4 regions of the Acetobacterium wieringae genome follow, and region 1 is predicted to be linked to each of the others. Evidence: riboswitches for the same ligand, from Rfam matches in the RefSeq annotation. Region 1 holds a riboswitch; each other region holds the start of a gene.
What was found. A riboswitch is a leader RNA that binds a small molecule or an ion and turns the genes downstream of it on or off. The one in region 1 is predicted to bind cyclic di-GMP.
Positions count from the first base shown of each region.

Region 2: linked by a shared signal. The riboswitch ahead of CHL1_RS05450 (putative bifunctional diguanylate cyclase/phosphodiesterase) and the one ahead of CHL1_RS08950 (prepilin peptidase) in region 1 are both predicted to bind cyclic di-GMP.
Region 3: linked by a shared signal. The riboswitch ahead of CHL1_RS10235 (glycoside hydrolase family 55 protein) and the one ahead of CHL1_RS08950 (prepilin peptidase) in region 1 are both predicted to bind cyclic di-GMP.
Region 4: linked by a shared signal. The riboswitch ahead of CHL1_RS16395 (S8 family peptidase) and the one ahead of CHL1_RS08950 (prepilin peptidase) in region 1 are both predicted to bind cyclic di-GMP.

Region 1 is NZ_CP097897.1:1,824,796-1,830,836, forward strand. Features, by position in the region: gene CHL1_RS18335 (CpaE/TadZ family protein) at 1-340, opposite strand, end outside; gene cpaB (Flp pilus assembly protein CpaB) at 395-1,072, opposite strand; gene CHL1_RS08920 (pilus assembly protein TadG-related protein) at 1,141-2,085, opposite strand; gene CHL1_RS08925 (TadE/TadG family type IV pilus assembly protein) at 2,166-2,576, opposite strand; gene CHL1_RS08930 (Flp family type IVb pilin) at 2,750-2,917, opposite strand; gene CHL1_RS08935 (Flp family type IVb pilin) at 2,974-3,141, opposite strand; gene CHL1_RS08940 (Flp family type IVb pilin) at 3,202-3,369, opposite strand; gene CHL1_RS08945 (Flp family type IVb pilin) at 3,422-3,589, opposite strand; gene CHL1_RS08950 (prepilin peptidase) at 3,767-4,321, opposite strand; cyclic di-GMP riboswitch class I at 4,401-4,485, opposite strand; cyclic di-GMP riboswitch class I at 4,565-4,649, opposite strand; gene CHL1_RS08955 (DUF2325 domain-containing protein) at 5,135-5,473, shown strand; gene CHL1_RS08960 (DUF3793 family protein) at 5,470-6,027, shown strand.
Region 2 is NZ_CP097897.1:1,103,850-1,109,890, forward strand. Features, by position in the region: gene CHL1_RS05435 (glycerol dehydrogenase) at 1-283, shown strand, start outside; gene CHL1_RS05440 (aldo/keto reductase) at 372-1,391, opposite strand; gene CHL1_RS05445 (glucose-6-phosphate isomerase) at 1,589-2,926, shown strand; cyclic di-GMP riboswitch class I at 3,116-3,191, shown strand; gene CHL1_RS05450 (putative bifunctional diguanylate cyclase/phosphodiesterase) at 3,284-4,723, shown strand; gene CHL1_RS05455 (LiaF domain-containing protein) at 4,765-5,223, opposite strand; gene CHL1_RS05460 (HD domain-containing protein) at 5,403-5,909, shown strand; gene CHL1_RS05465 (isocitrate/isopropylmalate family dehydrogenase) at 5,975-6,041, shown strand, end outside.
Region 3 is NZ_CP097897.1:2,108,449-2,114,489, forward strand. Features, by position in the region: gene CHL1_RS10235 (glycoside hydrolase family 55 protein) at 7-1,617, opposite strand; cyclic di-GMP riboswitch class I at 1,630-1,704, opposite strand; cyclic di-GMP riboswitch class I at 1,738-1,813, opposite strand; cyclic di-GMP riboswitch class I at 1,878-1,953, opposite strand; gene aat (leucyl/phenylalanyl-tRNA--protein transferase) at 2,427-3,290, shown strand; gene CHL1_RS10245 (WbqC family protein) at 3,313-4,032, opposite strand; gene CHL1_RS18355 (hypothetical protein) at 4,051-4,179, opposite strand; gene CHL1_RS10250 (WbqC family protein) at 4,222-4,932, opposite strand; gene CHL1_RS10255 (lipopolysaccharide biosynthesis protein) at 4,934-6,041, opposite strand, start outside.
Region 4 is NZ_CP097897.1:3,333,010-3,339,050, forward strand. Features, by position in the region: gene CHL1_RS16385 (hypothetical protein) at 1-208, shown strand, start outside; gene CHL1_RS16390 (YdcF family protein) at 649-1,269, shown strand; cyclic di-GMP riboswitch class I at 1,343-1,425, shown strand; cyclic di-GMP riboswitch class I at 1,500-1,582, shown strand; cyclic di-GMP riboswitch class I at 1,655-1,737, shown strand; cyclic di-GMP riboswitch class I at 1,800-1,882, shown strand; gene CHL1_RS16395 (S8 family peptidase) at 2,092-3,138, shown strand; gene CHL1_RS16400 (VanZ family protein) at 3,276-3,827, opposite strand; gene CHL1_RS16405 (IS3 family transposase) at 3,904-4,857, opposite strand; gene CHL1_RS16410 (transposase) at 4,815-5,099, opposite strand; gene wecB (non-hydrolyzing UDP-N-acetylglucosamine 2-epimerase) at 5,397-6,041, opposite strand, start outside.

The DNA.
Region 1 (6,041 bases):
CCTGTAACGTTTCAGCATCAATGGGGAACTGTAGTACTTTGCGGATCCCGGCCAACATGACTTTTTCGATCATGCTTACATCAAAACTGTCACAGATGAGAATTACTGCACATCCGGGAATTCGGATATATATTTTTTCAGCCAAATCGATGGCTGCTTTGTAGTCATCTTCACATTGAATAATCAACACATGGGGCTTCAAACTGATGGATTTCTCCAGAACACTTTCATCCTGTTTTGAGAAACCGATAAATGCCACGCTGTCGCTGCGAAGCAGACTTTTAATTTCATAGATCCGATTGTCATTATTTCCAACAATCATTACCTTTATCTTTTCCATGGCGTTTACCCCATTTTATTCTATAGTATATAAATTATTAGTCGTTAGTACCGCTTAGTTTAAAGGCATGAAGGGCTTTGGTCCTAATATGGCCTTGTCAACCGGTGAGCGGAGCACCAGACGATACTTAGTCGTTTGTTCAATTGACAACGCATAGGTAATTTTTTCAACCTCGGTTGCTGGAATCGAGACCGTTACCGAGGTGTATTCCCCACCTTTGTCGCCAGTGCTCTTGGGGCCAATTTCCAGAATTTCAATATTTTCGACAACATACTGTGAAACGACATCTTTTTCTTTTGTGATCCAAATTGTGACAAGATCAACACGATCTCCCTTGACTAAATAGCCGCCTACCCCTTTTTCTTCATCGACCAGAATGGTCAGGGCCCGATAATTTGGTTCAATGGCGTAGGATAAATTATTATTTTCCTGATTGGTATCACTTAAACGACTGGTCAGGATCTGTTCATTGGCCTCAATGTTTTCCTTGGTGATACGCCCCAGAACATCCTCCGGATTGGCAATTGACAGTTGGTGAACCATCTCAATTGGTACTTCTTCGGTTGTTAGCATCTCTTTTTCAATGACGGTTCCCTTGGGAATGGCCTGAGTTGCCAAAACAACGGGCTGTGTCGCCTGGTCTTTGCCTTTTTGTAGGGAGATTGCAAATTGAAAAACTGCAAATCCGGTGATCACCGATACGATCAATGCAATTATTACGAGTTTTTTCATCGATTTCTCCATTCAACTGATTAATGGGTTTATAAATAATATTTACCCAAAATACCGATAGTTATTAATTATTCGGACAGGATCAGGTTATATAATCCAAAATCCCCTTCGGTTCCTTCCCCAACATTATTTCCTGAAGAGGCACCATTTGATACCATATTTAAAAAGGAGCCGGTGATGTAGCCATCATTAGTCTGATTTTCCAGTAAAAATGCAGCAAACCCTTCGACAACTACGGTTTTTTTGTCGGTACCAAAAGAATAAACAGGTACTTTTACAATTCTCGGGCAAGATGGCTCGAAATCTTCGGCGGTACAACCGGAACCGCCAACTTGAGCTCCAAAATGGGTACAGGCATTGTATCGTTCATCAAACCCTTGATAAGTCGGTCCCACCATGTTGCCACTTTCTTCCAGAAGGATATCACCGACGCTGATTTCTCCGGCATAACCCTGAGAAATCCAGATTCGATAATCACTGGCACCGCCGCCTTGTCCATCCAGATCGAGGGCTCCAAAGAAAGATGTTGATCCGCCATGAACCCCATATTTTAGCGTCACATGCGTTAAATTGTTGTTGGCAATTCGGGATTCAATTTCTTCTTTAGTCAAGCCAATGGGAACAACTCCTGTCGTTCGATTGATCGGTGATAGTTTTGCCACCGCACTTCTGGAAAGATCCAAATAATCAATCCCAAATATTTTAGCAAAGTACATCGGTACGGAATTATCAACAATTACTTTTATCTCAGTGTATTGGCCATTTCTGACCTTCCCCAGAATAACATCATCCTGAGTCAGGTCTTCAAATCCGTTCAGACTGGCATAATTGATGGCACTGTTTTTGATCTGATTTACTTTTGCCGTATTGCCGATTGGAACCGGCAACAACCGTCCCGATGAGTATACGGCTGCATCCGCAGCTTTTTGCTGTTCTCCGGTACTTAAAAACGCCAACCCCAGATCAATAACTAATGCCAGCATTCCCATGATAAATACCATCGAAACAGCCACAATAATCAACGCATCACCTTGTTCGGATTTTTTTATCCGCTTAAAGGGAATTTTTTTAATAAGTTAATTATCCGTCTCATTTATTCCACCTTCATGGTACAGGATGAAGAAAGATTCATCGTTTCACCCTGAACAAAGACGCCAACAATCGGGGTCAAAATATTCACATCATCACTGATAACGATAATTACATCACCAAGACGGGGGTTTGATGCATTTGTAAACGTGATGCTGATGTCTACAGTGTCGGCAATGTTCTCAGGAGCAATTATCCGAATATGCTCTTCTATCGCCACTTTACTAGTAGAATGTACGATTGCATAGCGTGCGCCTTCTCTTGCGGCATAATCAATACTGTTCTGATTCATAAACAGCCAACCAAAATCGATGATTGCGCACAAAATCATAATCAAAATTGGCAGGGTGATCGCAAGCTCAACAATTGCTTGCCCGTCTTCTTTTTTAAACCGTTTGATTATGTTTGCAAACATTTTTCCTCCCTGATCATTCATCCTGAAGATCTGATTTATTTAACTGTAACTGGAGCAGATCGTTTAACCGACTAAAAAAGGCATATTGATTACGTCCGGCAGAAATCTCCACTTTGACGTTGCCAATATGCCACTGGTTTCTTCACAGTAAACACAATAACTACCTGTAGGCTTTATGCTGCTAATTGGGTTCCGATATCCGTAAAGAATTGACCAATTTGAGGGCCCAGTAACCAGATGGCAGCAATGGCAGCCAATGCAATCCCGGCAATAATCAAACCATACTCAACCATACCCTGTCCATCTTCTTCTCTAATCATGTGTGATAATCCGTTTTTCATTTTATTTTCTCCTTTTATTTAGTATCTTCGATAAATTTCTATTGATCTATTATCGTTTAAGCCGCTAATTGAGTACCGATATCGGTAAAGAACTGACCAATTTGTGGACCCAGTAACCAGATGGCAGCAATGGCAGCCAATGCAATCCCGGCAATAATCAAACCGTACTCAACCATACCCTGTCCATCTTCTTCTCTGATCATGCGTGACAATCCGTTTTTCATTTCTTTCTTCTCCTTTAAATTTTTTTAAATCGTGCTTAATTTCTTGAACAGTCTACTTCATTATGCAGCCATCTGCGTGCCGATATCCGTAAAGAATTGACTGATTTGCGGCCCCAGCAGCCAAATGGCGGCAATGGCAGCCAATGCAATCCCGGCAATAATCAAGCCATACTCAACCATACCCTGTCCGTCTTCTTCTCTGATCATGTGCATCAATTGATTTCTCATTTCAGTTTCTCCTTCAATATTTTATATTTGTTAGTCAAACTAATTAGAATCATTATGCTGCTAACTGAGTGCCGATATCTGTAAACATTTGCCCGATTTGCGGCCCCAGCAGCCAAATGGCGGCAATGGCAGCCAATGCAATCCCTGCGATAATTAAGCCATATTCAACCATGCCCTGTCCATCTTCTTCTCTGATCATGCGTGATAATCCTTTTTTCATTTTTTCTTCTCCCTTTTAAAAATTTTTCGTAATCGTTACCAAGTAAACTTGCTTTAAAACAACATTCCAAAATCTATCAGATGATTTGTGTTGATAAGATTTAAAATTAATACGGATACAAAACTGGAAGCCATAAATGGTCCCAGGGCGACCTTTGATTTCAAATTACCTTTTCGTCTAATGATCAGGTATGCTGTATAGATCATCAGAAAAAAAGTCATTATCATAATCGCAGAAATTATTCCATAAACACCCAAACAAAAACCAACCGCAGCAGGCATATTTTACGTCTCCCCAACCAGCGCCCTTTCCAATTATTGCTGGTAAAAAGAATATAATAAAACCAATTACTAAACCAAAGATATTCATTCCAATACTGGCAATCGGTTGCCCGGTAATGATGAAGGCACCGCCCACGAATATCGTCATTAATACCAGCTCATTGGGGATTTTTTTAATGCTGATGTCTACAGCAGAAAGAATGACACAGATTGAAAAGAGCAACATACATTCCAATGTTTTTGGTTCAAGTCCGTTGAGTTTTACAAAGACTAACCAGATGGTTGCGTTAAGCATCGCCCAAAATATTGTATCTGTAACACTACCGGATAACTGATGGTTGGTCAAGGTCTTGACTCGCTGTCTGACTAAATAATCAGTCGTTTTTTTCATTAATACTCCCGTCACTGCTCCAATTATAAAAACTTCTGCAGTTATCAGTAATTGATCCATCAGTATCCTCCATTCGTTTTTTGCAATAAAAAAGCAACGATTTACTCGTTGCAATTAAGGCGAATTAAATACACCTATAATCTGCAACTGGCTGTCATATAAATACTTATTTAGACCCTATAGCTTTGCGTCCTTACCTTTCGATAAGTTTGCCAAATATTAAATTGACCAACAACTGAATCGTATAGAATAAAAAAACAACGCATTGACACGTTGCATTATAATCATCATTAAAAAATGTGGTTGTGCAACTGGCTGTCATATAAATAATTACTTAGACCCTAAAGCTTTGCGTCCTTACCTTTCGATAAGTTTGCTAAATATTCTATTGGCATCATGATAAGGCATATATTATCAATTGTCAAGTGAATATTTTGCGAATTATTTTTTTTATTATATTTGCAGCAGTAATATTTTGCTCAAAATACTATAGATTACTACTGACATTAAATATAAGATATTCATTATATGCGCCGATGTTTCTTGTGCATCACTCGACTTTTGATTAATATTGTTGTGCAATTTTGTGATATTATTATCAATCATCAATTGTATTATAATAATCTAATGTTGCAGCCGTTTTTTTGATGATCAATGTTATTTCGCGAAAACTGTTAATCAATATAAAGTCAATGCTTAAAATACTGTATGTTGATTTATGCGGTATAATATTTAAATATGAGCTTTGTAGTCAGCCATAAAAACCAATAATAATTCCTTAATAAATGTTTAAAAATAATTGACAGCTGCTCCGAATTGTGATAAGTTATAATCAGTTAGTTATAACTAACACATGGGGATGGAGGGCACCAAATGAGCATTGTTATTATTGGCGGAAATGATCGCATGATTTATCAATATAAAGATTTATGCAAAGAATATGATTGTCGGGCTAAGGTTTTCACCCAAATGCAGGGTGCAATGAAAAAAAAAATCGGCGTCCCAGATTTGATTGTATTATTTACTGGGACGGTTTCGCATAAAATGGTAAACTGTGCGACCGATGAGGCAAAAAGACTAAATTTGCCCCTGGCACGGTCACATAGCAGCAGTTTGGCTGCATTACGAAACATTCTGGAGGAGCATTGTGCTCAATGTAAGAATTGCGATGGCTGTGTTTTAAAATCGCATACCCGGAAGATGTCGTCATGAACAAGTTCGAGAGAGAATTGATACGCCACTGTTCGCCTACATTAGCCGGAATGAAAACTGGTAATTTATTCAGTTATCCATTTACCAGCTATTGCCAACTCGCAGAGCAGCTGGAGCAGTGTAATAATACGTTGAATGCTCGTGGGGTTTATCTGGAGGTACTGAGGATAAATGCCAGTCGGGTTTTAATCTATGTTTATCGTCAAAGTCGACTGCTCAAAGACTTTTCATGTCCGCGGGTGGACAGCTTTCTTCAGGACATTGGTTATCGTACCGAGGATTTGAAATCTTGTCTGGAATTTTTATCCAAGCGGATTCAAGATTCCAGCGAATTTCCCCACGAGATTGGCTTGTTTTTAAGTTATCCGTTTGAAGATGTTCAGGGATTTATCGAGCATGAAGGAAAAAATTGTAAATATTGTGGTTGTTGGAAAGTATATTGCAATGAAAACGAAGCAATCAAACTTTTCAACAAATATAAAAAATGTACGCAAGCTTACTATCGACGATTGCTCAGTGGGTCATCACTTAGGAGATTGACTGTTGCTGCCTAACTAAAAATTTGACT
Region 2 (6,041 bases), 720 kb from region 1:
TGAAAAAGTTGCCTTCGGAACCCTGGTTCAATTGGTGATGGAAAACCGCTCCATGGAAGATATTGAAGAAGTGATTGATTTCTGTTTATCTGTTGGCTTGCCAATTACGCTGGGTGAACTCGGGTGCACCGAACCAACCCCGGAAAAAATCATGGCAGTGGCAGTTGCAGCGGCAGATCCTGCCGAAACGATTCATAATATGCCTTTTGATGTCGATGCCGACACCGTATACGCTGCGATTATGGCAGCCGATGCCTTGGGTCGCTTATACCTGTGTGACTAAGAAAGCAAAATATATGAAAATAAAAAAGGTCACAATCTCACCAGTTGGGGGATTGTGGCCTTTTTAACAGCGTTGCGGGATGGAGACACTAGAGCAGCGGGTCAAACAGGTCTCGGGTTTTTTTGAGCATATCCCGGATGGGCAGATCATAGGGACACCGGGGTTCGCATTCGCCGCACTGGATACAGTCTGACGCATTGGCAACAAAGCTGCGATAACGATCCAGGGCCCATTCCTCAAGATCGTAGCGGCGGTAATAACCTTCAACAATAAACTGCATTGGGATGTCAATGCCCTGGGGACAGGGGGCGCAATAACCGCAACGGCGACAGAAGGTTTTTCCCAGTGCCTTGGCATCGGCTTCAAGGGTTTCTCGTTCGTCATCGGTCAGCGGCACAAAATCGTTGCCGACTCGGGTATTTTTTAGAACCTGTTTGACTGAATCCATGCCAGGGATCAATACTGAAATATTGGGATTTTCAGCTACCCAGCGCAGGGCGTAATTAGCGTGGATAAAAGCGCCGCCAGCCAGTGGTTTCATAATAATGACCCCGACATTTTTTGATTTGGCTTTTTCAAAGAGCGGTGCTCCACGGTTTTCGACAATATTATAAGGAAACTGAATGGTCTCAAATTTATCCTCATCCAGAGCACGATCGAGAACTTCATAAGAGTGGGAGGTAATGCCGATATGTTTAATCAGCCCCTGTTTTTTACAGTCGACCAGCGCATCATATCCACCCCCGGGACTCATAATAGTTTCATAATCGGTCATCGTTTTGGCATTATGGAACTGATACAAATCGATGGTATCGGTTTGTAACTCGGCCAGACTGGTTTTAACATCAGCCATTACCTCATCATAGCTGAGTTTTGGGGTTTTTGTAGCCAGGTAAAAATGTTCCCGACCCCATTGTTTCAATGCTTCCCCGATCATTTCTTCACTGTTGGTGTAAGCTCTGGCAGTGTCAATAAAATTAACGCCTTCTTCAATAAGGTTTTCAACAATTTCGTCAACTTCCCATTGGTTACAGCGTTGGATTGGAATGCCACCAAAGCCAATAAGGGATACTTCTAATCCGGTTTGTCCCAGTACTCGCGTTTCCATTTTACACCTCTTCTTTTCTTGGTTTTGCCCATTTTATCATATCAAATCACAAAAGTCATCTGTTATGCGGGAATTGGCTCAAAGATCCGTTGCATTTCAACTTTCTTTCAGGTTGGTAGATGAACATTAATTGACACTCCAATCGCTGATGGTGTAAAATGAAAATATGTTAATAGTTAAGAAAGAAGGTAAGAATTATGAGTATTCGTTTCGATCTCTCTTATGCAAATATAGATTCCAGTGAGTTTGAAAGCCGCTATCAACAGTTGGCTCAAGCCAATGATGACTTGAACAATAAAACTGGAGTGGGCAATGATTTTCTGGGCTGGGTGGACTATCCGATCAAATATGATCAGGATGAATTTGTCCGGATTAAAGAGGCTGCCGAAAAAATTAAAGAGCGTTGCGATGCGTTGGTGGTGATTGGTATCGGTGGTTCCTATTTAGGCGCAAAAGCAGTCATTACAGCCCTGACCAGCCCTTTTTACAATGAAGAACCCCGAGCAGTACGAAAAGCCCCTAAAATATATTTTGCCGGTCAGAATATCAGTGGAAAATATCTGGAAAAGTTGCTGGCACTGCTTGCGGATCAGGATGTCTGTGTCAATGTTATTTCGAAATCCGGGACAACCACGGAACCGGCCATCGCCTTTCGGTTTTTCAAACAGTTTTTGGAAGATAAGTATGGCAAAGCGGGGGCACAGGAGCGGATCTTTGTGACAACGGATGCCGCCCGGGGAGCCTTAAAGTTTATGGCTGATGAAGAAGGCTACGAAACCTTCGTGATTCCCGATGATATTGGCGGTCGTTACTCCGTTTATACCGCCGTCGGTTTGCTGCCCATTGCAGCAGCGGGGATTGATATTGATGCGCTGATGGACGGCGGAAAATCTGGCTATGAGGAGTATAACAAACCGGAGTTTGAAAAAAACCCCTGTTTCCAATATGCATTATATCGGAATGTCCTTTACAGCCGCAGCAAGAATATTGAGATTTTAGTGGATTATGATCCCTCGCTGGAGTATCTGGCGGAGTGGTGGAAACAATTATTTGGCGAAAGTGACGGCAAAGATGGCAAGGGTCTTTTTCCGGCTTCGGCGCATTTTTCCACCGATCTCCATTCGCTGGGGCAGATGATTCAGGATGGTCCCAAAAACCATTTTGAAACCGTAATTGTCATCGAAGAAGATCAATCGGATCTCAAAGTTTTCCGGGACGAAAAGAATCTGGAAGGACTTAACTACCTCACCGGCTGGGAAATCGATGCCGTCAATGAAAAAGCCTTTATGGGCACCCTGCTGGCTCATGTTGATGGCGGAGTCCCCAATGGGATCATCCGACTTAAAAAACTGGATGCCTTCCATATTGGCAAACTGATTTATTTTTTCGAAAAAGCCTGTGGCTTAAATGGTTATTTACTGGGGGTTAATCCTTTTGATCAGCCCGGAGTGGAAGCCTATAAAAAGAATATGTTTGCCTTGCTGCATAAGCCTGGTTATGAAGATCTGACTGCCGAATTGGAAGAACGGCTATAGACAATCACAGCGTCCACAAAAGAATCGGCTATTCTTTGCGATAGTGGCAACGAAAGAATGAAAAATTGAATATTTAGCACACGACAGATCGTTACAATTGTGATACAATATTAAAAAAAATAATACAAATTGTCGATTAACGTTCCTGAAAAAACGCCAAAAAATATGGTTCTTCGGCATAAAAAATACTGAATTACAGGGCAAAACTGTTGTGAAATAGTGACGCAAAGCTAAAGGGACTTTCTTAAGTCAGCCAGTTACTCAAATAGATTTAACGATTTAGGAGGTAATGGTGAAGAAATATGACGAAAAAAAGTTTTTAATTCTCAGCTTTGCGTTGTTTTTTTGGTCATGATGATGGGCTTCATTAATTTTGTGGCTTTAACTCAGGAGTCTTACGAGATAATTCTGGGGACGCTTCTCTATGGTCTGGCGTTTATGGGTCTCTTTGTGATCAGTTTAAGCAGTAATCTTGCCATCGGTACCTTTAAAAAAGAAATCCAGCGGCTTAAGCAGCTCCAGGATTTTGATTTTTTAACGGGTTGCCCCAACTGGATCACGTTTAAAAAGGAGTGTGAACGAATCCTGGACACAGATAATAGCCTTGATTATGCGATGGTTATCTTTGATATCGATAAGTTTAAGGCCATCAATGACTTATACGGGCACCAGACCGGTAATGAAATCCTCACTGCTATCGCAAAAATATTAGAAAAGTATCTCAATGAAGAAGAGCTTTTTGCCCGAATGGCCACCGATAATTTTTGTATTTTAATGAACTATGAGGGCTATGGAGAGTTTTCTCAGAGGCTGGAAAATTTAATTCGCAAAATCAATAGTTACTCTCAGAAATTCATCGTCAGCATCTCTATGGGTATCTATCTGATTGGCGAAACGGAGTTGGATATTAGTGCGCTTAGTGATCGTGCCAATATGGCAAAACGGTCGATCAAAGATAATTCCCAGATTAGCTATGCATTTTATGAAGAATCCATGCGGGTTGCACTGATTCTTGAAAATGAAATTGAAAACCGAATGGAAAAAGCATTGGCAAGTGGCGAATTTGAAGTTTATCTTCAGCCCAAATATCTGTTTTCGGACGAACAGATTATTGGTGCCGAGGCGCTGGTGCGCTGGAATGATCCCGAGCGGGGGATGCTGCCACCCAATGAATTTATTCCCTTGTTTGAAAAAAATGGGTTTGTCAAAAAAATTGATACCTATATGTTTGAAGCGGTGTGCAAGCTACTGGCCAAATGGCAAAAAGAAATGGATCAACTGACCAATATGATTATTTCGGTTAATTTTTCCCGGCTTCATCTGGAAAATATGCTGTTACCGGAAGAATTGCTGGCTATTACCAATCGTTATCAGATCGATCCTAAAATGATCGAAATTGAGCTGACCGAAGGTACGATTTTTAATAATGATGTCCAGATGGTTGAGATTATGAATCATTTAAAAGATTTTGGATTTCATATTTCCATTGATGATTTTGGTCGGGCCTATTCATCTCTCAACACCTTAAAAAACCTACCAGCGGATATTTTAAAATTGGACAAGGCTTTTTTCAGCGAATCGACGGATAATGCCCGGGGAGAGAAGATCATTACCAGTATGTTGAACATGGCCAAGGATCTGGATCTGATTACCGTGGCTGAAGGGGTGGAAACCCGGGAACAGGTGGAGTTTCTTAAAGAGAAGGGGTGCGACATTGCTCAGGGATTTTTCTATGCCAAGCCCATGAATGTGTTTGAATTTGAAGATCTTGTTAAAGAAAAACTGAAATCAGCTTAGGCTGGATTTCAGTTTTTTTAAGTGTTTATCGCAGGCGATGATTATTCTGAAGGATTTTCAAAATTCAGACCACCACAGGTAATGTCGGCAAAAACCGAGAGAGCCACTGAATGATCGGGATCGATACAAACCGTGTGATCGGCAATTCCGCCAAATTTACAGGTATCAACAATTTTTAGCCGGAAGTTGTCAGGAACAATGATGTTTAGGCCACCATTAACGATGTTGATATCCATGCGATACGCATCTTTTTCGGTGATCACCTCTGAAAAATCAAGCTGCATGCCCCCAAAGAAGGCTCCGATTTTTATGTCCTGCATCGTTTGCTTTTGGTAATCTTTCATTTTTCCGCCATAGAGAACGGCTTCATCCAGCGATTTGGGACTCTTATCCAGACTGTCTTCAAATGTTTTGGCCTTTTTTATCACACCGGCGTGATAAAGCGCCACGCTGGTGGCCAAAATAACACTGGTTCCGATGAGTATGTTTTTTATCTTCATGATTGATCCTTCCTGTTCTTTTTAATCAGTTTACCATGATTTTAAGAAGAACCGTATCTTTTTTTGTTTTTTTAAAGAACATCTCCGATAATTTTAACTAAAAATAAAGGTATTATGCTATAATATTCGAAGCATCTGTTCAGCATTGCTGAATAAATAAGAGCAAATGAAAGGTCTCAATGGAAACAAAAAAGTATTATGATGAGTTTGAAACCATTGTTGGCGATATTATAACACACAGTGAATTCCAAAAATTAAGAGAAATTGATCACCATGGCAATGGTTTGTATGAACATTCAGTCGCAGTTGGATATTACTCCTATCGCGTAGCCAGATTTTTAGGTATGGATTATGCCTCCATTGCCCGGGGCGCAACCCTCCATGATTTTTTTCTGGAGTCCTGGCAGGGAAAGGTGAAAACCGGAAAGGGCTTGGATCGAATCAAAGAGATGCATGGCTTTTCGCATCCTAAAACAGCCCTGGAAAATGCCGAAAAATATTTTGATATTGATGAACGTCAGGCCGACATGATCGTCAAGCACATGTTTCCACTGACGCCTGTTCCACCAGCAAATTTGGGCAGCTGGGTTGTGACGGCAGTGGATAAATTTGTGGCTACTCACGAACTGGTTTTTAAAAACACCCAGCCCATCAAACGGCTGAAAAGTATGATGTCCAAAGCTTAAGACACTATCTGTTGCCTTAAGAATTATATATGACCCTAATAAATTGATTTGACGGAGGATAGAACTTGATCGAAGAACAAATTGAACGCGCAAAAGCCCATTTTGGAGAGCTGATTAAAGAACAACTGACCC
Region 3 (6,041 bases), 280 kb from region 1:
GTTCTCTTAATCAACCTTTGCTGTCAGCAGATTAAAATTATTGGTAGCCACGGAAAAATCAGAGCTGGAATTCAGTCGCTGGAATCCGCTGTAAGAATTATCAGATACTTGAATCTGGGTTCCTTCGGGATTATAAATCAGGTAAGAGTAGGATGCGCCGCTATTGGTAAAGGTATTGTTTCGCAGCACGGCCTGTGATCCCACACCTCTGAATCCGATACCGTATTTGTCGATACTGCTGTACTGGAAGCTGGAGTTTTCAACCACGACATTGGTTGTCTTGGAAGTGCTGCTGGCACTGATTAACGGAATTTTATTGACATTTGTAACGTTCATTCCAGAGATCGTGGTATCCTTCACTTCTCCGATAAACCAGTACAGTGCACCGGCCATCCCGGTTGAGTCAACGGTAACATTGCTAATACTTGCCTGATAGCTGTTGCCGATGCTGAATGCGCCAATATCGGTGGTTGTTGGCTTGGCACCACTGATGTTGACATCGCTGATGGTTAAGCTGTTGGCATCAGCAATTTTGAATCCCAGACCGCTGCCAGTGATGGTTAAGCCTTTAACTGTGACGTTATTGGCACCAGTATTGATGTGCATCCCGACAACGCTGTTCTTGACACGACAATTTTCAAAGACGATGTGATCCGGTGGGGTTGGGAATTTTTCATTACCAGCTACAGCAATACCGCCACCAGGGGCATTATTGAACTCGACGTTTCGAAACAGGAAATTGCTGTTATCGCCGCGAATATAAGCTGCATGAAGCCATTTTGTTCCGCCATCATTGGCGTTAAGAATACTGTCGGTCATGGTTAAGTTGTTAGTTCCGGAAATCTGAATGGGCATCCCGGTTTTATCAATTTTAAGATTGCTGACGGTGACTCCCTGGTTGCGGCTGCTTCCGGATTGTCCCATTTTCAGGCCCACATACATACTGTCCATCGAAACATCTTTGATCGTCAGATTGCTGATGCCCTGGAAAAACATTCCCTGTACATTGCTGATCATGCTGTTGGCATAATAGTCGGCTCCAGCGATGGTGTTCTGGGATTGTAATGTCAACCCTTCAAGGGTTACGTTTGAGATATAAGCATCCGGATTCGACCATAAAATATTTGCTACGGCCGACGGCTGTGGCGCCATATATAAAGTGGCACCATAACCGCTGATTCTGGTATTGTTCTTGACTTCCAGTTGACTGGTAACCACATAGGTTCCTGCCGGAACTGTCAAGGTAACGTTTTTACTGCTGGCATCATTAATGGCATTTTGAATCGCTGCCGTATCATTGGTGATGCCATCCCCTTTTGCGCCAAAATCTTTGACACTGACTCCCTGATTCACTGGTGTTGTTGGTGGTGTGACAACTGGTTCAGTCACTACGGGTTCAGTCACTACGGGTTCAGTCACTACGGGTTCAGTCACTACGGGTTCAGTCACTACGGGTTCGGTCACCACGGGTTCGGTCACCACGGGTTCGGTCACTACGGGTTGTGTAACTGTGACAGGTTTTTTAGGAGGTCTGACTCTGGCTGCAAATGCCGAATTTATTGGCATAACACTAAATAACACAAATAATGTGACTAAAAAAACAGATATTTTTTTCATGATGGTATTCCTTTCGGTAGCCGGCTGCCATTTTACAGGCCCTTAGCTTTGCGTCCCAACTTTTCAGTTAGTTTGCCTTTTTCGTTGAATAACGATGAATTGCAAATAAAAAACTTCCCTTTCGGTAACTGGCTGCCATTTTACAGGCCCTTTAGCTTTGCGTCCCTATTTTTCAACAGGTTTGCCTTTATCGTTGGAAAGTGATTCCACGATCAATATTAAAATTTTGTAATCGCTTTTTTTGAGTATGTTACCTTCCTTTCGGTAGCTGGCTGCCATTTTACAGGCCCTTTAGCTTTGCGTCTCTGACTTTCACCAAATTTGCTTTTATCGTAGAAAATAAACGGCACCTTAAACAACTCCCCAAATCAAATTGATTTGTTAAGTATTGTTTTATACGTTCCATTTTTTGAATCGCACTTACATACAATCTCTTAACTGAGCAAATATTCGAATATTAAAATATTTGCTTTTCTTGGGCTCACTATATCACATTTTTGGATACTAGTCAATGCCTTGTTTAACTTTTTTAAAATTTGTTTTTGCCAGAGCTTCAAAACCGTCACATGCGCTATATGTTGATGCCAGAAATATTCTGTTCCAAGATATGGTATCTCTTCGGATCAATTGCTATTCTTGCCAAAATGGCTTAATTGTCAGATATTTTTGATTTCAGAAATCGGTAGTTTGTGATGCAACTCATTTTATTTTTTTAACTTAACGCAGATAAATCACATTTTTGGGTAATAAATAAATGTACCCAATCAGTCTTTTTTTACACGAAACTTTGTATCGGGAGGCGCTAAATTATGTTTAAAAATTTCAAATCACAACTGATTAAAATGGATGCACGATTGTTCAATGGTACTCTCAAGGCATTTTATATAAAACATATCCAGTATAAAGGCAAAGCATATTTTTTAACCAAAGAATTATATTTTCCACCACATACAACTGCGAACAAGAGCGTCCGGATGGGTTCTGCTGGCGAATTATTAGCGGTTGGCGGCGATCTAAGCCCTGAACGAATTATTTTTGCTTTCAAAAATGGTATTTACCCATCATCACTTGTTGATCAGCCAATTTTATGGTGGACTTCAGAGATCCGTTGTGTTTTGTTTCCTGAGCATCTTCATATTTCAAAAGTCATGTGGCGTTTAATTAAGCACAACCATTTTCACCTGACCGTGGACAAAGCGTTTGATGATGTCATCAATGGCTGTACCGAATCCCGAGAAGCGTACACCTGGCTCACCCCTGACCGTAAAAAATCGTGTTGCACTTTACATGATTTAGGTTACAAACACTCCATCGAGGTTTGGCAAGATGGCAATCTGGTGGCCGGATTGTTTGGCTTCTCATGCGGCTCATATTTTTATATCTCTTCAATGTTTACACGTGTTAACCACGCTTCGAAATTTGCCATGATCGCCTTGACCATTCGACTGGAAGAATTGAACTGTACGATGATCGATTGCGGAACCTGGCCAACCGATCATCTCAAAAGCATGGGCGTCGTCACAATCGAGCGTGACGAGTTTCTGAAGCGATTAGACCAAAGCATCAATGTTCCTGCAATTATCAATAACTGGGAAGAGCTTTTTGAAAACTGGGACTTTTGCCAAGCCGTCAAAAATCACTTAGTAAAAAATAACCTCGATCCGATATCTTGAATTCTTTTAATGTCGCAATGATCTAATTGTGGCCTTCAACCAGGTCATATTCTGTTAGCATCGCTTTAATTCGATCCCTGGGATTAAACATCATCACATCAATGATCGATAAGTTTGGCACAAACTGATAATAAAATTGTCGGTATTCTAATGTCTCCCTCGTTTTAATAAATTTAAGTTCAATACCATTTTCTGCAAATTTACGTTTTGAATATAAATCCATTCCACCGATCGAATTTATGTAACGTTTTGCCTTCAATTCTTTGCACACATAAATAACTGAATCCTGATAATCTAGTTCCGGTGATAATAAAAAGGAGGATTCAATTAATATTTCTGTTTCAATGTCCAGAAATACACAAATTTCTTTTATACTATTCGTCAGGAACTCTGCAACGTTATTATTGCTAAAATTCACAATCACTTCAATTAAAGGATAAATCAATTTGAATTCCGGAGCTTTCCGGTATGAATTCACAATTTTATTCAGGAATGCACGCCTTCCCCTTGGGTCAGATTGCATTACAAAGTTCCGTTTATTGATGTCGAGGAAAGAACTGTCTCGATTTAATGGTAATGTGATCAGTAAAGGTTCGCCATTTAATAAAATCCGGTTTCTGTTGATCCAGCCTTTCCTGATAAACTGCACATCATCTGCAATCACAAAATAATCTGAACAATTAATCATTTGAAAATATCCAATATAAGGAAATAAATAAGGTTGCATGATTGAAACATCCATTTTGATTCCTCGCTTTTTTTACTTTGACTCGTTTTTACTTTCCGGGAAATTTGGGAGAATTTGATAAGAATTATCATGCAATTCTGCGCCTGCGTGACTTGCATTCATTTTGCACTCATTAAAAATGTGTTGTTGATAATCACTCATCAAAGGGATCTCCATTGCCAAAACCCGGTTCAGATTTCTCAGCTAAAATAACGAATAGTCATCCAGCATTCTGTTTATCTCTGTTGGTGAATTAAACATCATCACATCAATGATTGAAAGTTTTTCTTCAAATACCGGACGGCGTTGGGGATAGCGCTTTATCTTCACCGAGTGAAAATGTATTTTTATCCCAGACTTTTCGTATTTTTCAGGATTAAAAAATGAAAGCCCTCCAATCGGATTCCAGTATTCCTCCACATTTCCAAATTTTTTGCAGATATTAAGGGCCCACTCATCCGGTTCATTGGCTGGCTCAATTTCCAGGTTCATTTGTGAAAAAATCTCTATATTTTTTTTGATCCCCAGATAATCACAAACACAGTTCATTGTATTATGATTTAAATAAGTAATACTTTCCGTATTAATCGCCAAAGCTCTTTCGACCACCGCCATGGTCTCCTTGTAGAAGGGGGCTTTTTTTTTATAGTGATTCAATTGGCAAAGGATATGATTTCGCCAGTCTTCGTTATTTCTGATTGACACATCTTTTATTTTTGCAAGGTGTGAAGCTTTTACCAGCGGTACGCAAATATATTGGACTCCTTCGCACGGTTTTAAAATTCGGTTTCTTTCAATCCACCCATGCCGAATAAACTGAACCGTATCAAACAAAATAAACCGATCAACCTGCTTTAACAAACTAAAATATCCCAGGTAGGGAAAAAAATAGGGTTGCATTATTCCAATGATCATCTTATTCACGCTTCCTTCGATTGTCCAACATCTCCTTTGCGGTGACCATTAGATATGTCAGACATTCAAATTTAAGTAATTTTGCTATTCCAAAATAAATACAGATTCCGACACCTACCTGTAGTGTCAGGGTTATTAAAGGACTCATATTAAGCCATAAAAAACAATAGATAATCCCACCCATTGCCAAAGATAATAACAGCGATGGCATAACATCCTTCAATTGTTGTACATAACTGTAATCCAATAGCTTCTTATTGGGATAGGCATTGATAAACGATGAGGCGACGCTGCTAAAAAACATCCCGGCAGCAATCGCATAGATACCATATGCGAGTGAGACTCCTAAAATCGTTAAGCTGACAACATTTTTAATAATCTCCAGTTTTAAAAATATATCACTTCGGCCCAAGGCATTGATTGCCTGGAGATTAGCAGTGTGAATTGGTAACAAAGCAAATGCTGCACAGGAAATCTGCAAGAATGGGACGCAGGGTAACCATTTATCAGTCAAGAGAATTGTGACCAGTGGTTCGGCAATCACTGCCAATCCAACCATCATCGGAAAGATAAAAAAGGCACTGGTCACAATCGCTCTTCTGACCATTTCCTTGACTCGCTGTCGATTATCCTGTTTAAGGGCCAGGGCAGGAAACATGACCGATTGGATTGATCCATTTATATTTGAGACAATCAATGATGGAAATTGCTGACCCCGATTAAAATAACCCAGCATCGCCGGATTATAGATTTTTGCGATGAACAAGCTTTGAACATTATTATAAAGCATATTAATAAGTGCGGAAACTAATAATTTCCATCCAAATGAAAAAAGGCCTTTCAAGCTTTCCAGAGAAAATAAAAACCCCGGTCGCCATTTTACTGTAAACCAAAGAATCCCCGCCACCATCAATTGATTCGTAAGTTGCTGGGCTACCAATGCCCAGGCACCAAACCCATTGTAAGCCATCACGATGCCGATAGTTCCTGACCCAACAACAGCTCCTAAACTACTGTAAAACAATTTTTTAAATTCCAAATTTCTGGCAACAACAGCATTTTGAATCGAATTTAAACCACCTAGAAACAAGGTGGTCGACAAGACTCGC
Region 4 (6,041 bases), 1.5 Mb from region 1:
CATCAATCTGGATGACGCCCAATTGGCGGCAAATCAGCAAGGAACCTTTGAAATCAAAGTGACTGATCAAAGCCTGAAATCGGAGGTATCGATTAGCGCTTTTGCCTGCCTGACAAAAGGTGATGCCCGGCGCATGCTTGCCGGCTCACAAACTGCGGCAGCCATCACTTTAGGTGCCAGCCAATCACCTGCAATTATTGAACCATAACTAAGCAACCTATAATAACAGCAAAAGAGTCGGTTATTCTAACAGAATCTCGACTCTTTTTTTTATAGGCATTCTCTCCGTTGGCAGAGTTGATCATAAACCGTCTTCCCCTGCTAATGCTTCATCTAACACAAACCGTTTCGATCGCAAATTTCTTTTTGCATCTTTTACGCTTTTTTGTCCGCCATCCCGAACAAATTCGCGCCTTTACTATTTTAGCCGTTTTGATATTTTTTGCCACTACTTTTTGTCGCCACTGCAAAAAAACCTTGGTATAACACTTTTTGATCCACAAACCCAGCGAATCGGCCGATTTTAATTGCTCTGACTAACTGGTTGTATTATACTAATCTTATAATCGTTTTAGTCAGTCTTTTTGCCACATCAAAGCACTTCATATAGAAAACAGTTGTTTTTTTAGCGATTGAAAGGATGAACCGATGACAAACTTCAGAAAAATTTTTAAGTTTATTTTAAAGGGACTTTATTTTGCTCAGCTGCTTATTTTTTTTGCTGCTGTTGTACTGGGTATTTACCTTTTTGTCGACACTGACCATGTTGTTGAAGCGTTTGCCAAATATCTGGTGGTTGAAAAAAACATTCAGCCCGCCGATGTGATCATCGTCACCAGCGGTGAAGAAGATACCCTGCGAATCGCCGAGGGTATCCGGCTTTTTCAAGAAGGCTATAGCAACTTTATCATCTTTTCCGGATATTCTAAAGATAACCCGATGATTCAAAAGGCCATGACTGCCGCTGGCCTCCCTGATACGTGCTACACCATTGATGATAAAGCAACATCAACCATCGAAAACGCCACCTGCCAGCAGGCCTATGTTAACGAACACCAGGTTCAGTCAATGCTGGTTGTTTTTTCGCCACCCCAATCAAGAAGAGGGCTGTTGGCCTTTCGCCACACCTTTAACGATCTACCCGTCTATGTCAGCTACTCCGACCGCTCCAGCTACCAACCGGATGCGCTTTTTAGCAGTAAGGAAACCCGGGAAATGTTCACTGCACAGGCACCCAAGTTTGTGTATTATTTCTTCCGATACGTGTAAAGTTCTTATCTCAGATAAAAAAATAAAAAATCACTTGACAAATCGAGGTTGATGCATTAATATTACTTTAATAGAATATTTTTGGCAAACTTATCGAAAGATAGGGACGCAAAGCTTTAGGGGCCTAACCGTATGGAAAGCCAGCCAGTTGCAAAATGCATTTAAAAGATGATCTTATAGCAACGTGCCTGTGCGTTGCTTTTTTTATTCTGAATTATTCTTTTCTAAGATTTAATATTTGGCAAACTTGTCGAAAGATAAGGACGCAAAGCTTTAGGGGCCTAACCGTATGGAAAGCCAGCCAGTTGCGATCAATCATAAGATGATCTTATAAGCAACGTGTCTGCGCGTTGCTTTTTTTATTTCAAACTGTTCTTTCTTAAGATTCAATATTGGGCAAACTCATCGAAAGATGAGGACGCAAAGCTTTAGGGGCCTAACCGTATGGAAAGCCAGCCAGCTGCATTAAGACCGTACAAAAAATGTGCGACGTGCTGATGCGTTGCACATTTTTTTATTGAAACTAAAAATTTAATATTTGGCAAACTCACCGAAAAGTGAGGACGCAAAACTTTAGGGCCTAAGTAGTTTTATATGGCAGCCAGTTGCAAACCAGTCTTTATTTTGAGGACATTCTGAGCAACGTGGCAAACGTTGCTTTTTTTTATTTAAAGCAAACGGTTAAAAAAGACAAAATGAATGTGACTGCTTTTCGTGATTTAGTCACCAAACATACGTGATTTGGTTACAGATAATTAGAACGATTCTAAATAAAATAGTATCAAGAAACGTTGATCTATTGATCTGAAAGGGGAAAATAAAATGAAAGCAATTAAGAAATTAACAAGTATACTAATTAGCGCCACATTTATTCTGAGCAATCTTTCAACCGGTTTAGTTTATGCCGCAAATAACGATAAATATCCGAACGACCCTTACCTGGGTACTTCCTGGCAGTATGCTAAGGCCGGAATTGATAAAACCTGGAACGCCGTTGATACCGAGAACGAAATTGTCGTAGCTGTTCTGGACACCGGATTGGATGTCAATCTGGCTGATTTAGAAGGTCGGATCACAAACGGCTATGATTTTATAAACGACACTTCCAATATGACTGATACCCAAGGACATGGCACGATGGTGAGCAGCACCATCGCCGCAGTGGCTGATAACGGAATCGGAATTGCCGGAGCAGCCGGACTGGCCAATGTCAAAATTGCCCCTTATCGTATTGGTGATAAAAGCCTTAATAACAATGCAATCACAGCAGCCATTATGGATGCTGCAAACCGGGAAGACATTCGCATTATCAATTTAAGCGTTGGTTCCTACGAATATAACCAGAGTCATGCCGATGCAATTGCCTACGCCATCAGCAAGGGCAAGATCATCATTGCCGCAGCCGGAAATCATGGTGCCGAACAGGAAGGCGACGATCCTTACTATTATCCAGCATCTTATCCCGGGGTTATCTCAGTCGGTTCGATTGGTTTAAACGGAAAAGTTGCCTCTTTTTCGCAGTATAATGACGAGGTCGATTTATATGCACCCGGCGAAAGCCTGGTTGTGCTGCAACCTAACAACAGCTCCGGCTGGCAGGATGGAACATCTTTTTCAGCAGGGATTGTATCCGGTATTAGTGCCACTTTACTGGCTCAGGATCCTTCCTTGACACCAGCTGAAGTTGAAGCTCTCCTACGAGATACCGCACAAAGTTTAAGTGAAACCGACCAAGTATACGGTTCTGGTTTGGTACAGGGAGATAAAGCACTGGAAGCATTGAAGAGTCAAACCCCTTCGGAACAGGCTCAAGAACCGACTAATCTAGCAATGAGCCTAGGAAGTTTTTTAACAATGAGTTTTAGATAGAGCTATCATTCTTTGAAAAATTGGTTTGTGTAGATTATTAGGGAGCGTTTCAAGTTTTGTGTATTTGCGAAAAACTGATGCATCATAGAAAATTTATTTAAGAGACAATGGCTTTGAAACACTCCCCTACCTTTTTATCAAAGCATCGCAACGACCATCACCAAGACCACTCCGAACATTGGCAAAAAGTATTGGTGTACTTCCCCAAAATGCTTACCTTTGAGAAAGAGATAAATCCCATATCCTAGAAGCATTCCGATCATATTGTGAAAAATATCATCCCACTCTAGCAATCCTGTTTTAGTAAAAAACTGGAGAAATTCGACGGTTAGTGATACAATTAAACCAAATTGAAGCACCGTATTTCTTTTTTTCGTCTCATCCTCGTGCAAAATGTTTTCATACGCCCAAGGCACGAGTATTCCAACAGGTATGAACATCAGACAATTCAACAGCACTTCAAAAACGATTCTCAATTCATGAGTCAATACGATATGTTGATATGACCAAAATGGCATCACGTTAATGTCATAGCCATTTTTTCCGGTTCTCCCCAAAAACGCGTATACAAAAATCAGATACAAATAGAACCAAAAAGCTGTCCTAGACCACTTTTCCCGGGTTGTCCACTTTTCTCTATTGATGATTAGCAAAGAAATTAGGATCAGCATCACCAGAAATGTGATCACAAACGTCTTCCGGTTGGATAATTGGTCCTATGTCAAGATTTAGTACAAATTAAAATGAGAATTTGACACCCACATTTTAACCTGCTATTTGTAAATTTTCATTTTGTGTTTTAGTAAAAAGTTTTTCAAAATTATTCGGCGACATATAATTACAATGACTGTGGATTCGAGTTGTATTATAAAAGGTTTCCAGATACTCAAAGATCAGCCGGTAAGCATGGTTATAATCAAGGATTTTAAAGCGATTGAGCCATTCACGTTTAATAATGGCATGAAAGGATTCAATGCAGGCATTATCCCAGGGATATGCCTTTTTAGAATAACTTCGCTGCATTTTTGCCGTTGCCTTCTGGTATTCTTTTGAAACGAACTGACTGCCGCGGTCACTGTGAATGATCAATGGCGCATCGAGATTTCGACGGCTTTTAGCTTTATTAACAGTGTCGATTACACAGGAAACTTCCATTGTTTTTGACAGCGTCCAGGCAATGATTTTTCGAGAATACAAATCCATGATACTGGTTAGATAAAAAAATCCGTCCATTGTCCAAATATAGGTAATATCGCTGCACCAGACAGCATTGGGGCGTTCGGGATTAAATTGTTCGTCAAGAATATTTCTGAGTTTTTTACTGAAGTCAGAATCTTTAGTCGTGATCGTATAAGGTTTGATCCATTGAGCTTTGATACCCATTTGTTTCATGTATTTGCCGACAGTCCGCTCAGCAATTATTTCACCGCTCTGTTTCAATTTTTCGGTGATTTTCGGAGCTCCATAATTTTGCTTTGAGTCGTTATAAATGGTCTCAATTTTGGTTTTAAGAACTTCCTGTCGTTTTTGGGTATTCGATGGTTTTCTGTTAATCCATGATCGATACCCGGTTCGTGATACACCCAGTTTTTGCAGCATTCCGGAGACGGAAACCCGGCGCTTCTCGTGATGAGCAGCTTCCGCCTTTTTAGCAATCTCAACATAAATCGCTTCGGTTATTTTCCCAGAATGCCGATGGCCTTTTTTAGGACATCCAATGCATCTTGGGTATCACGCAACTCGCGTTTTAAACGCGCGATTTCTTTACTTTCATCCGATGCATAATTACCTGAACCACGACATTCAATACTGCCGCTGTCCTGAAGTTCCTTGCTCCATTTTCCCAGCGTGCTGTAACCAACGCCGAGATTTTCAGCGCATCCACGCAGACCGAGTTCCTTGTGTTCTTCATAGTACCGGACTGCATCCAGTTTGAATTGTTTATCATGTTGTTTTGCCATAATGAGATCCTCCTTCAGTACGATTCTTTTATCGTACCATGTTTTTATTAATTTTGGATTTTCTCATTTCGATTTGTACTATTTTTATTCTAGCACCAAATGGCCCATTATTCATAAAGAAACTAACATAAATCCATAACTCATTCATCTGATTGTTTCCATCGAAATTTACCTACCATTCGTCCTTCCCCGCTTTAGAAAAATAAACGCATCCAAAGTCGCCTTTTAATCCAAAGAGACACCATGAATCCTAACACTTTATTAAAGCCAACCTATTTAAAGACGAACCACTCGAATCTATTTTTTTCTCCACACCATCTTATTCACAACTTCAGTATAACTTTGAATAATCTTTACGACCTTAGAAGAAACATTTTCTTCGAGATAATCTGGCACCGGTACTCCATAGTCTTTGTTTTGATTCATCTGTACAGCAGTATCCACCGCTTGTAGCAATGATTCCTCATCAATTCCTGCTAACACAAAACAAGCCTTCTCCAAAGCTTCTGGTCGTTCTGTTGATGTCCGAATACAGATCGCAGGGAAAGGATACCCCTGCGATGTAAAAAAACTACTTTCCTCCGGCAATGTACCAGAATCAGATACAACGGCAAACGCATTCATTTGCAAACAATTATAATCATGAAAACCAAGAGGTTCATGCTGAATTATGCGCTTATCAAGTTTGAAATTTGATAATTTCAAACGAATTCTGCTGCGCGGATGACAAGAATAAAGAATTGGCATATCGTACTTTTCTGCCATCTTATTAATTGCAGTAAAAAGTGAGATAAAATTTTGCTCAGTATCAATATTCTCTTCTCGATGCGCTGAAAGCAAAATATATTTTCCTTTTTCAAGACCCAACTTTTTATGTATATCACACTTCTCAATTTTCACCAAATTATTATGCAAGACTTCTGCCATAGGGCTGCCGATAAC